Regions from separate parts of the Geodermatophilus sp. CPCC 205506 genome, predicted to be linked through region 1. Evidence: riboswitches for the same ligand, from Rfam matches in the RefSeq annotation. Region 1 holds a riboswitch; the other holds the start of a gene.
What was found. Region 1 has a riboswitch for S-adenosylmethionine ahead of MY520_RS18640 (bifunctional o-acetylhomoserine/o-acetylserine sulfhydrylase). Riboswitches for the same ligand answer to the same signal wherever they lie in the genome.

Region 1 (3,733 bases):
ACGTCCTGGTCGGCATGGGCAGCGTCGTGATGAACGGCGCCCACATCGGCTCGGGGTCGATCGTCGCCGCCGGCGCCGTCGTCACCCAGGGCACCGAGGTCCCGCCGGGCTCCCTCGTCGGCGGCGTGCCGGCCAAGGTGCTCCGGCAGACGACCGACGACGACCTCGCCCACATCCGGGGCAACGCCGAGAGCTACACCTCGCGGCTGGCCTCGGCGCGGCGGGTCCGGCCGGTGGTCCGCCACAAGCTGCCCCCGGCCGGCCAGGTGCCCGGCGACGCCATGGACTGAGCCGCGCAGCTCAGCCGGCCAGCAGCTCCCGCACCAGCGCACCCACGGCGTCGATCTCGATGAGGAACCCGTCGTGGCCGTACGGCGAGGAGAGCACCCGCAGCGGGACGCCGAGGCCGTCGGCGACCAGCTGCTGGAGCGCGAGCGGGTACAGCCGGTCGCTGTCCACGCCGGCCACCACCGCCCGCGCGGTGACCCGGGACAGCGCCGCCTCGACCCCGCCCCGGTCGCGGCCGACGTCCCAGGAGTTCATCGCCTCGGTCAGCACCACGTAGCTGCCGGCGTCGAACCGGGCGGCGAGCTTGCCGGCGTGGTGGTCCAGGTAGGAGGCGACCGCGTACCGGCCGTCGCCCTGCACCGCGGTGCCGAAGCGCTCCTCCAGCTCCCCGCCGCTGCGGTAGGTCAGGTGCGCGATCCGCCGGGCGACGCCGAGCCCGTCGACCGGTCCGGGGCCGGGCAGGTAGTCCCCGCCGGCCCAGGCCGGGTCGGCACGGACGGCGGCCTGCTGGGTGGTCTGGGTGCCGATCTGGTCGGCGGTCGCGGCGGCACCGGAGGCGAGGAAGAACAGCGCTCCGACCCGGTCGGGCAGCCCGACCGCCCACTCCAGCGCCCGCATGCCACCCATCGAGCCACCGAGCACCGCCGTCCACCGGTCGATGCCGAGGGCGTCGGCCAGCGCGGCCTCCACCCGCACCTGGTCGCCCACGGTGACGGCGGGGAAGCGCGCGCCCCACGGGGCGCCGTCCGGGGCCGGGGACGAGGGGCCGGTCGTCCCCTGGCAGCCGCCGAGGACGTTGGCGCAGACGACGAACAGCCGGTCGGTGTCCAGCGGCGCCCCGGGCCCGACGAGCCCGTCCCACCAGCCCGGCGTCGGGTGGCCCGGGCCGGGCGGGCCCACGACGTGGCTGTCGCCGGTGAGCGCGTGCTCGACCAGGACGGCGTTGCCCCCGCCGGGCGCGAGCGTCCCCCACGTCTCGTAGGCCACCCGGACCGCCGGCAGCGACCCGCCGCGGTCCAGCCCGAGCGGACCGGGCAGGTCGAGGAAGCGCCGGTCGCCGACCGGGTCCCCCTCGCGCCAGCCGCCCGGGCGCGGCGGGGCCCAGGGGGCGACCCGGGCCCCGCTCACGTCAGGACGTCCTTCTCACTCGGCGGACTTCGCGGCGCGGAAGCCGGCCTCCAGGTCGGCGAGGATGTCGTCGATCCCCTCCAGGCCGACCGCCAGCCGCACCAGGCCGGGGGTGACGCCGGTGGTCAGCTGCTCCTCGGCGGTCAGCTGCGAGTGCGTCGTCGACGCCGGGTGGATGACCAGGCTGCGCACGTCGCCGATGTTGGCCACGTGGCTGTGCAGCTCCAGCGCGTCGACGAACCGCTTGCCGGCCTCGACCCCGCCGTGCAGCTCGAAGGTGAGGACGGCGCCGGCGCCGCGCGGCGCGTACTTCCGCTGCGCGGCGTGCCACGGGGACGACGCCAGCCCCGGGTAGTTGACCCGGTCGACGGAGTCGTGCGCCTCGAGGAACTCCGCGACCCGCTGGGTGTTGGCCACGTGCCGCTCCATGCGCAGCGACAGCGTCTCGATCCCCTGCACGACGAGGAAGGCGTTGAACGGCGAGATCGCCGGGCCGAGGTCCCGCAGCAGCTGCACCCGTGCCTTGAGCGCGTACGCCGGCGCGCCGAGGTCGGCGTAGACGACGCCGTGATAGGTCGGGTCGGGCTCGGTGAAGCCGGGGAACTTCCCGCCGGTCCAGGTGAAGTTGCCGGCGTCGACGATCAGCCCGGCGATCACCGTGCCGTGCCCGCCCAGGTACTTGGTCGCCGAGTGCACGACGACGTCGGCACCGAACTCGATCGGCCGGATGAGGAACGGGGTGGCGATCGTGTTGTCGACGATCAGCGGGACGCCGTTGCGGTGCGCCACCTCCGACACCGCGCTGATGTCGAGGATGTCGCCCTTGGGGTTGCCGATCGTCTCGCCGAAGAAGGCCTTGGTGTTCTCCTGGACCAGCGACTGCCAGTTCTCCGGGTCGTCGGGGTCCTCGACGAAGGAGACGGTGACGCCGAGCTTGGGCAGCGAGTGGTGCAGCAGGTTGTACGTGCCGCCGTAGAGCGAGGCGGACGCGACGACGTGGTCGCCGGACTCGGCGATGTTGAGCAGCGCCAGGGTCGTGGCGGACTGCCCGCTCGACACCGCCAGCGCCGCGACGCCGCCCTCCAGCGAGGCCACGCGCTGCTCCAGCGCGTCCTGCGTCGGGTTCATGATCCGGGTGTAGATGTTGCCCATCTCGGCCAGCGCGAACAGGTCCGCGGCGTGCTGGGCGTCGCGGAACTGGTAGGCGGTGGTGGCGTAGATCGGCAGGGCACGGGCCCCGGTGGTCGGGTCGGGGCTCGTGCCGGCGTGGATCTGCCGGGTCTCGAAGCTCCAGCTCTGGGGGTCGGGCATGCGCCGGTCTCCTCTCATCGGGAGACCCCGCGGCGCGCGAGGACCTCCGTCCTTGCCGGACGGCGGGCGCCGACCGGCCGGCTCTTCCCCTGGAGCACCTCGGACGGAGTCGAGGTTGCCGGGCAGCCAGCCAGGTGCTTCGCACTGCCTCTCGTGAGCCAGACGCGATCTTATGCAGACGGGAGCACACCCGGCACAGGGGCCCCAGGCGCATCGGGGCCGGTCAGGCGGCGGAGGCCGGCCCTAGAGCACCTTGGAGAGGAACGCCCGGGTGCGGGCGTGCTGGGGGTCGCCGAGCACGCGCCGCGGGTCGCCGGCCTCGACGACCACGCCGTCGTCCATGAAGACCAGGGAGTCGCCGACCTCGCGGGCGAAGCCCATCTCGTGGGTGACGACGACCATCGTCATCCCCGACCCGGCGAGCCCCCGCATGACGTCGAGGACCTCGCCGACGAGCTCCGGGTCCAGCGCGGACGTCGGCTCGTCGAAGAGCATGAGCTGCGGCTCCATCGCCAGGGCCCGGGCGATCGCCACCCGCTGCTGCTGGCCGCCGGAGAGCTGGTTCGGGTAGTTGTGCACCCGGTCGCCGAGGCCCACCCGCTCCAGCAGCTCGACGCCCCGCCGGCGGGCCTCCGCCTTGCGCACGCCCTTCACCTGGGTGGGTGCCTCGACGACGTTCTCCAGCGCCGTCATGTGCGGGAAGAGGTTGAACCGCTGGAAGACCATGCCGATGTCGCGGCGCTGGGCAGCGACCTGCCGGTCGGGCAGCTCGTGCAGCTTGCCGCCGTGCTCGCGGTAGCCGACCAGGTGCCCGTTCACCCACAGCCGGCCGGCGTCGATCTTCTCCAGGTGGTTGATGCAGCGCAGGAACGTCGACTTCCCCGAGCCGGAGGGGCCGATCACGCAGACCACCTCGCCGGCGGCGACCTCCAGGTCGATGCCCTTGAGCACCTCGACCTGACCGAAGGACTTGCGCACGCCCTCGGCCCGGACCATCGGCTGTCCG
Region 2 (3,733 bases), on a different contig from region 1:
GCCCCTGCGGTCCGCGCGGCGTCCCGAACGTCCCGCGGACGTCGAACTGCGGGCCGGTGTGCGCGAACGGCCGCACGCCGCCGGGCCGCAGGAAGGTCTCCCCGGCGGCCACCGCGTCGGCGTCCCAGGAGTCCCACAGCTGCCGGGTGACCTGCACGACCTCGGCCGCCCGCCGGTACCGGTCGGCGTGGTCGAGGAAGCCGCCGCGCCGGAAGTTGGCGCCGTGGAAGGCGTCGGAGCTGGTGACCAGGTTCCACGCCGCGCGACCGCCGGAGAGCAGGTCGAGCGTGGCCCACTGCCGGGCCAGCTCGTAGGGCTCGTTGAAGGTCGTGTTGATCGTCCCGACCAGCCCGAGCCGCTCGGTGACCGCCGCCAGCGCGGCGAGCACCGGGAGCGTGTCGGGCCGGCCGACGACGTCGAGCTCGTAGACCTGCCCCTTGTGCTCGCGCAGCCGCAGCCCCTCGGCGAGGAAGAAGAAGTCGAACCGCGCGTCCTCGGCGGTGCGGGCCAGGTGCTCGAAGGAGGCGAAGTCGACCTGGCTGCCCGACCGCGGATCGGCCCAGACGGTGGTGCTGTTGACGCCGGGGAAGTGGGCCCCGAGGTGGATCTGCTTGCGGCTCACCGGGCACCCCCGACGGCGGTGCGGCCGGCCGGGCGGGTCAGGCCGAGGGTGTCGCGGAGCGTGGGGCCGGGCGGCCCGGCCGGGCGCAGCCCGCGCTCCCGCAGCAGCGGGACGACGTCGTCCACCAGCGCCTCGAGGTCGGTCGGGAGGACGGCCGGGCGCACCACCACGCCGTCGACCGCGGTCGTCCAGACCGCGATCAGGTCGGCGAGGTCCTCGGCGTCGCCGACGTGCTCCACCGTGCCCGGGTCGGTCCGGGACAGCGCCTGCAGCCGGTTCCTCCGGTCGGCGGCGTCCGGGCCCAGCCAGGCGACGACGTCGGCGAGCACGGCGACCTGGCGCGGGTCGTGGCCGGCCTCGGCCACCCGGGCCCGCACCTCGGTCGCCTGGGCCGTGGCGGCCGCGACGCCGGCGGCGGAGATCCGCACGACGTCGGCCCGGTGCGCGGCGACGGCGAGCGCGGCGGGGGAGTCGGCCCGGACGACGACCGGCGGGCGGCCCTGCGGCGAGCGCGGCGTGATCGACGCGCCCGCGACCGAGAAGCGGGGACCGCGGAAGTCGACCGGGTGGATCCGGTCGCGGTCGACGAACCGGCCGGTGGCCACGTCGCGGATCTCGGCGTCGTCCTCCCAGCTGTCCTCGAGCCGGGCGACGACCTCGGCGACGTCGTCGGCCTCGGCCCACAGCTCGTCGTCGGGCTCGGCGCTCTTCCGGCCGAACAGCGCGGCCTCCTCGGGGGTGCGGCTCACCCCGATCTCCCAGCCGGCCCGCCCGCGGCTCACCCAGTCGAGGGTCTGCACCGCCTTGCCGACGTGGAACGGCTCGGTGTGCGTGGTGGTCACCGTCGGCACGAGACCGATGGACGTGGTCAGCGGGGCGAGCCGGGAGGCGGTCAGCAGGGCGTCGAGCCGGCCGCGGACCCCGCCGTCGGCGTCCTGCACCCCGAACGCGTCGGGGAACAGGGCCAGGTCGAGGCCGCCACGCTCGGCGGTGCGGACCAGGCCGGCCCACCGCGCGGGGTCGAACAGCCGGCCCGGCTCGGCGACCGGCAGCCGCCAGGCGGCGGGGTGGGCTCCGGCGTCGGTCAGCTCGACGCCGAGGAGGGGGGTGCGGGACATGCGGGTGCTCCCTGTCGGACGGGTGGTGGAGAGGACGCGGGCACGCCGCCGGCACTCCCGGGACAGGGGGAGCGGCGGGAGCGGGCGGTGCCGCGGAGGACCGGGCGGGCCGGTCAGGAGGGGGACGTCGTCAGCGACAGAGCGCGCTGTCGGTGCGCAGCAGGTCGACCGTCGGACGGCCGACCAGGTCGGCGGAGAGGTCGCGGACGCCCGGCGTCGACGCGGTGCTCACTGTCGGTGCTCCTCGATCTGGGCCCCGGAGGGCTGCGGACTTGCGGACGCGGATCGCGTCCGCCAGGTCGTCACCCGGGGCACCCCGTCGCAGCGGAGGGTTGCCGGCCAGCGAGCCGGGGCTTGGTGCTGGCACTCAGGACCTGAGCCGGACCCTAGACACGGACCGGCATTCCCGTCAAACCCGATCGATTTGGTAGACATTGTGTCGGCGCCACCCGGCGTCCGCATCGGGAGGAGGGGACGTGACGCGACCGGAGCTCGCCCAGCGGCGGCACGTCGACCTGCTCCGCACCTGCAGTGCCCTGTGTCCGGAGGACGCGACCACGCCCCGCCCTCCCTCCTCCGGCTCTGGAGTCCCCCCGCATGTCCCCGCTCGTCCCTGACCGGCCCACCCTCTGCGTCGTCGGCGCCGGCCCCACCGCGATCGGCGTCCTCGAACGGCTCGCCGCCTCCGCTCCGGAGCTGTCCGACGGCCGCCGGCTGCAGGTGCACCTGGTCGATCCGTTCCCGCCCGGTGGCGGCCGCGTCTGGCGGGCCGAGCAGCCCGACCTGCTCTGGGCCAACTCCCTGGTCGGCGACGTCACCGTGCTGCCCGACCCCTCCGTCGTCGTCGAGGGCCCGGTCGCCGAGGGCACCACGCTGTGGGAGTGGGTGCGCGACGTCGCCCGCGCCCGGCCGGCGGAGGACCCGGTCGGCCGGGAGGCCCGCCGGCTCGGGCCGGCGTCCTTCCCGTCCCGGCCGCTGGTCAGCGCCTACCTGCGGTGGGTGCTCGACACGGTGGTCGCCGCGGCCGCGCCGTGGCTGGACGTGCACCTGCACGCCACCCGGGTGGTCGACGTGCACAGCGGCCCCGGGGGCGCCCGCGTGCGGCTGGCCGACGGCGCCGAGCTCAGCGCCGACGCCGTCCTGCTCGTCCAGGGCCACCTCGACGCGCACCCCACGGCCGGCGAGCGGGCGACCGCGGCCGCCGCCGACCGGCGCGGACTCACCTACCTGCCCACCGGGTACACCGCGGACGTCGACCTCTCCGCGCTGGCCCCGGGGGAGGACGTGCTGGTGCGCGGCGCCGGTCTCGCGTTCGTCGACCTCGCCGTCCTGCTGACCAACGGGCGCGGCGGCCGGTTCGAGCGCGACGACGCCGGCCGGCTGCGCTACCAGCCGTCCGGCTCCGAGCCGGTGCTGTACGTGGGCTCCCGCCGCGGCGTGCCCTACCGGTCCAAGCTCGGCTACCCGTGGGCCGGGCCGCCGGTGCCGCTGCGGTTCTTCACCCCGGCCGCCGTCGACGCCGCGTTCGGGCCCGACCGGCTGCTGGACCTGCGCGCCGACCTGGCACCGCTGATCGAGCGGGAGCTGGGCTGGGCGCACTACACCGAGCTGTTCCGCGCCCACCCGGAGCGGACGGCGGTGCCGTGGGAGGAGTTCGCCGACGGCTACGCCGCGGCCGCCACGCGGCGCGCCGAGCGGGCGCTCGTCGCGCGGGCGGTGCCCGACGTCATCGACCGCTTCGACCTCGCGGCGCTGGACCGCCCGCTCGCGGGGCGCTGGTTCCCCGACCCGGGGACGCTGCAGGACGCCGTCCGCCGGCACGTCCGCGCCGACCTGGCCCGCGCGGCGGACCCGGCGCACAGCACGGACGCCGCTGTGTTCACCGCGCTGCTCCAGTGCCACGGCACGATCGCCGGGCTGGTGGCGGCCCGGCGGCTGACCCCGCGGTCGGAGTGCGAGGACCTGGCCGGCTGGTGGATGAACCTGTTCAGCT

Region 2: linked by a shared signal. The riboswitch ahead of MY520_RS17435 (LLM class flavin-dependent oxidoreductase) and the one ahead of MY520_RS18640 (bifunctional o-acetylhomoserine/o-acetylserine sulfhydrylase) in region 1 are both predicted to bind S-adenosylmethionine.

What each region holds. Positions count from the first base shown of each region.
Region 1 is NZ_JALPKP010000034.1:21,384-25,116, forward strand. Features, by position in the region: gene MY520_RS18630 (gamma carbonic anhydrase family protein) at 1-290, shown strand, start outside; gene metX (homoserine O-acetyltransferase MetX) at 301-1,416, opposite strand; gene MY520_RS18640 (bifunctional o-acetylhomoserine/o-acetylserine sulfhydrylase) at 1,432-2,727, opposite strand; SAM riboswitch class IV at 2,771-2,886, opposite strand; gene MY520_RS18645 (amino acid ABC transporter ATP-binding protein) at 2,971-3,733, opposite strand, start outside.
Region 2 is NZ_JALPKP010000030.1:61,093-64,825, forward strand. Features, by position in the region: gene MY520_RS17430 (NtaA/DmoA family FMN-dependent monooxygenase) at 1-622, opposite strand, end outside; gene MY520_RS17435 (LLM class flavin-dependent oxidoreductase) at 619-1,740, opposite strand; SAM riboswitch class IV at 2,004-2,115, opposite strand; gene MY520_RS17440 (FAD/NAD(P)-binding protein) at 2,338-3,733, shown strand, end outside.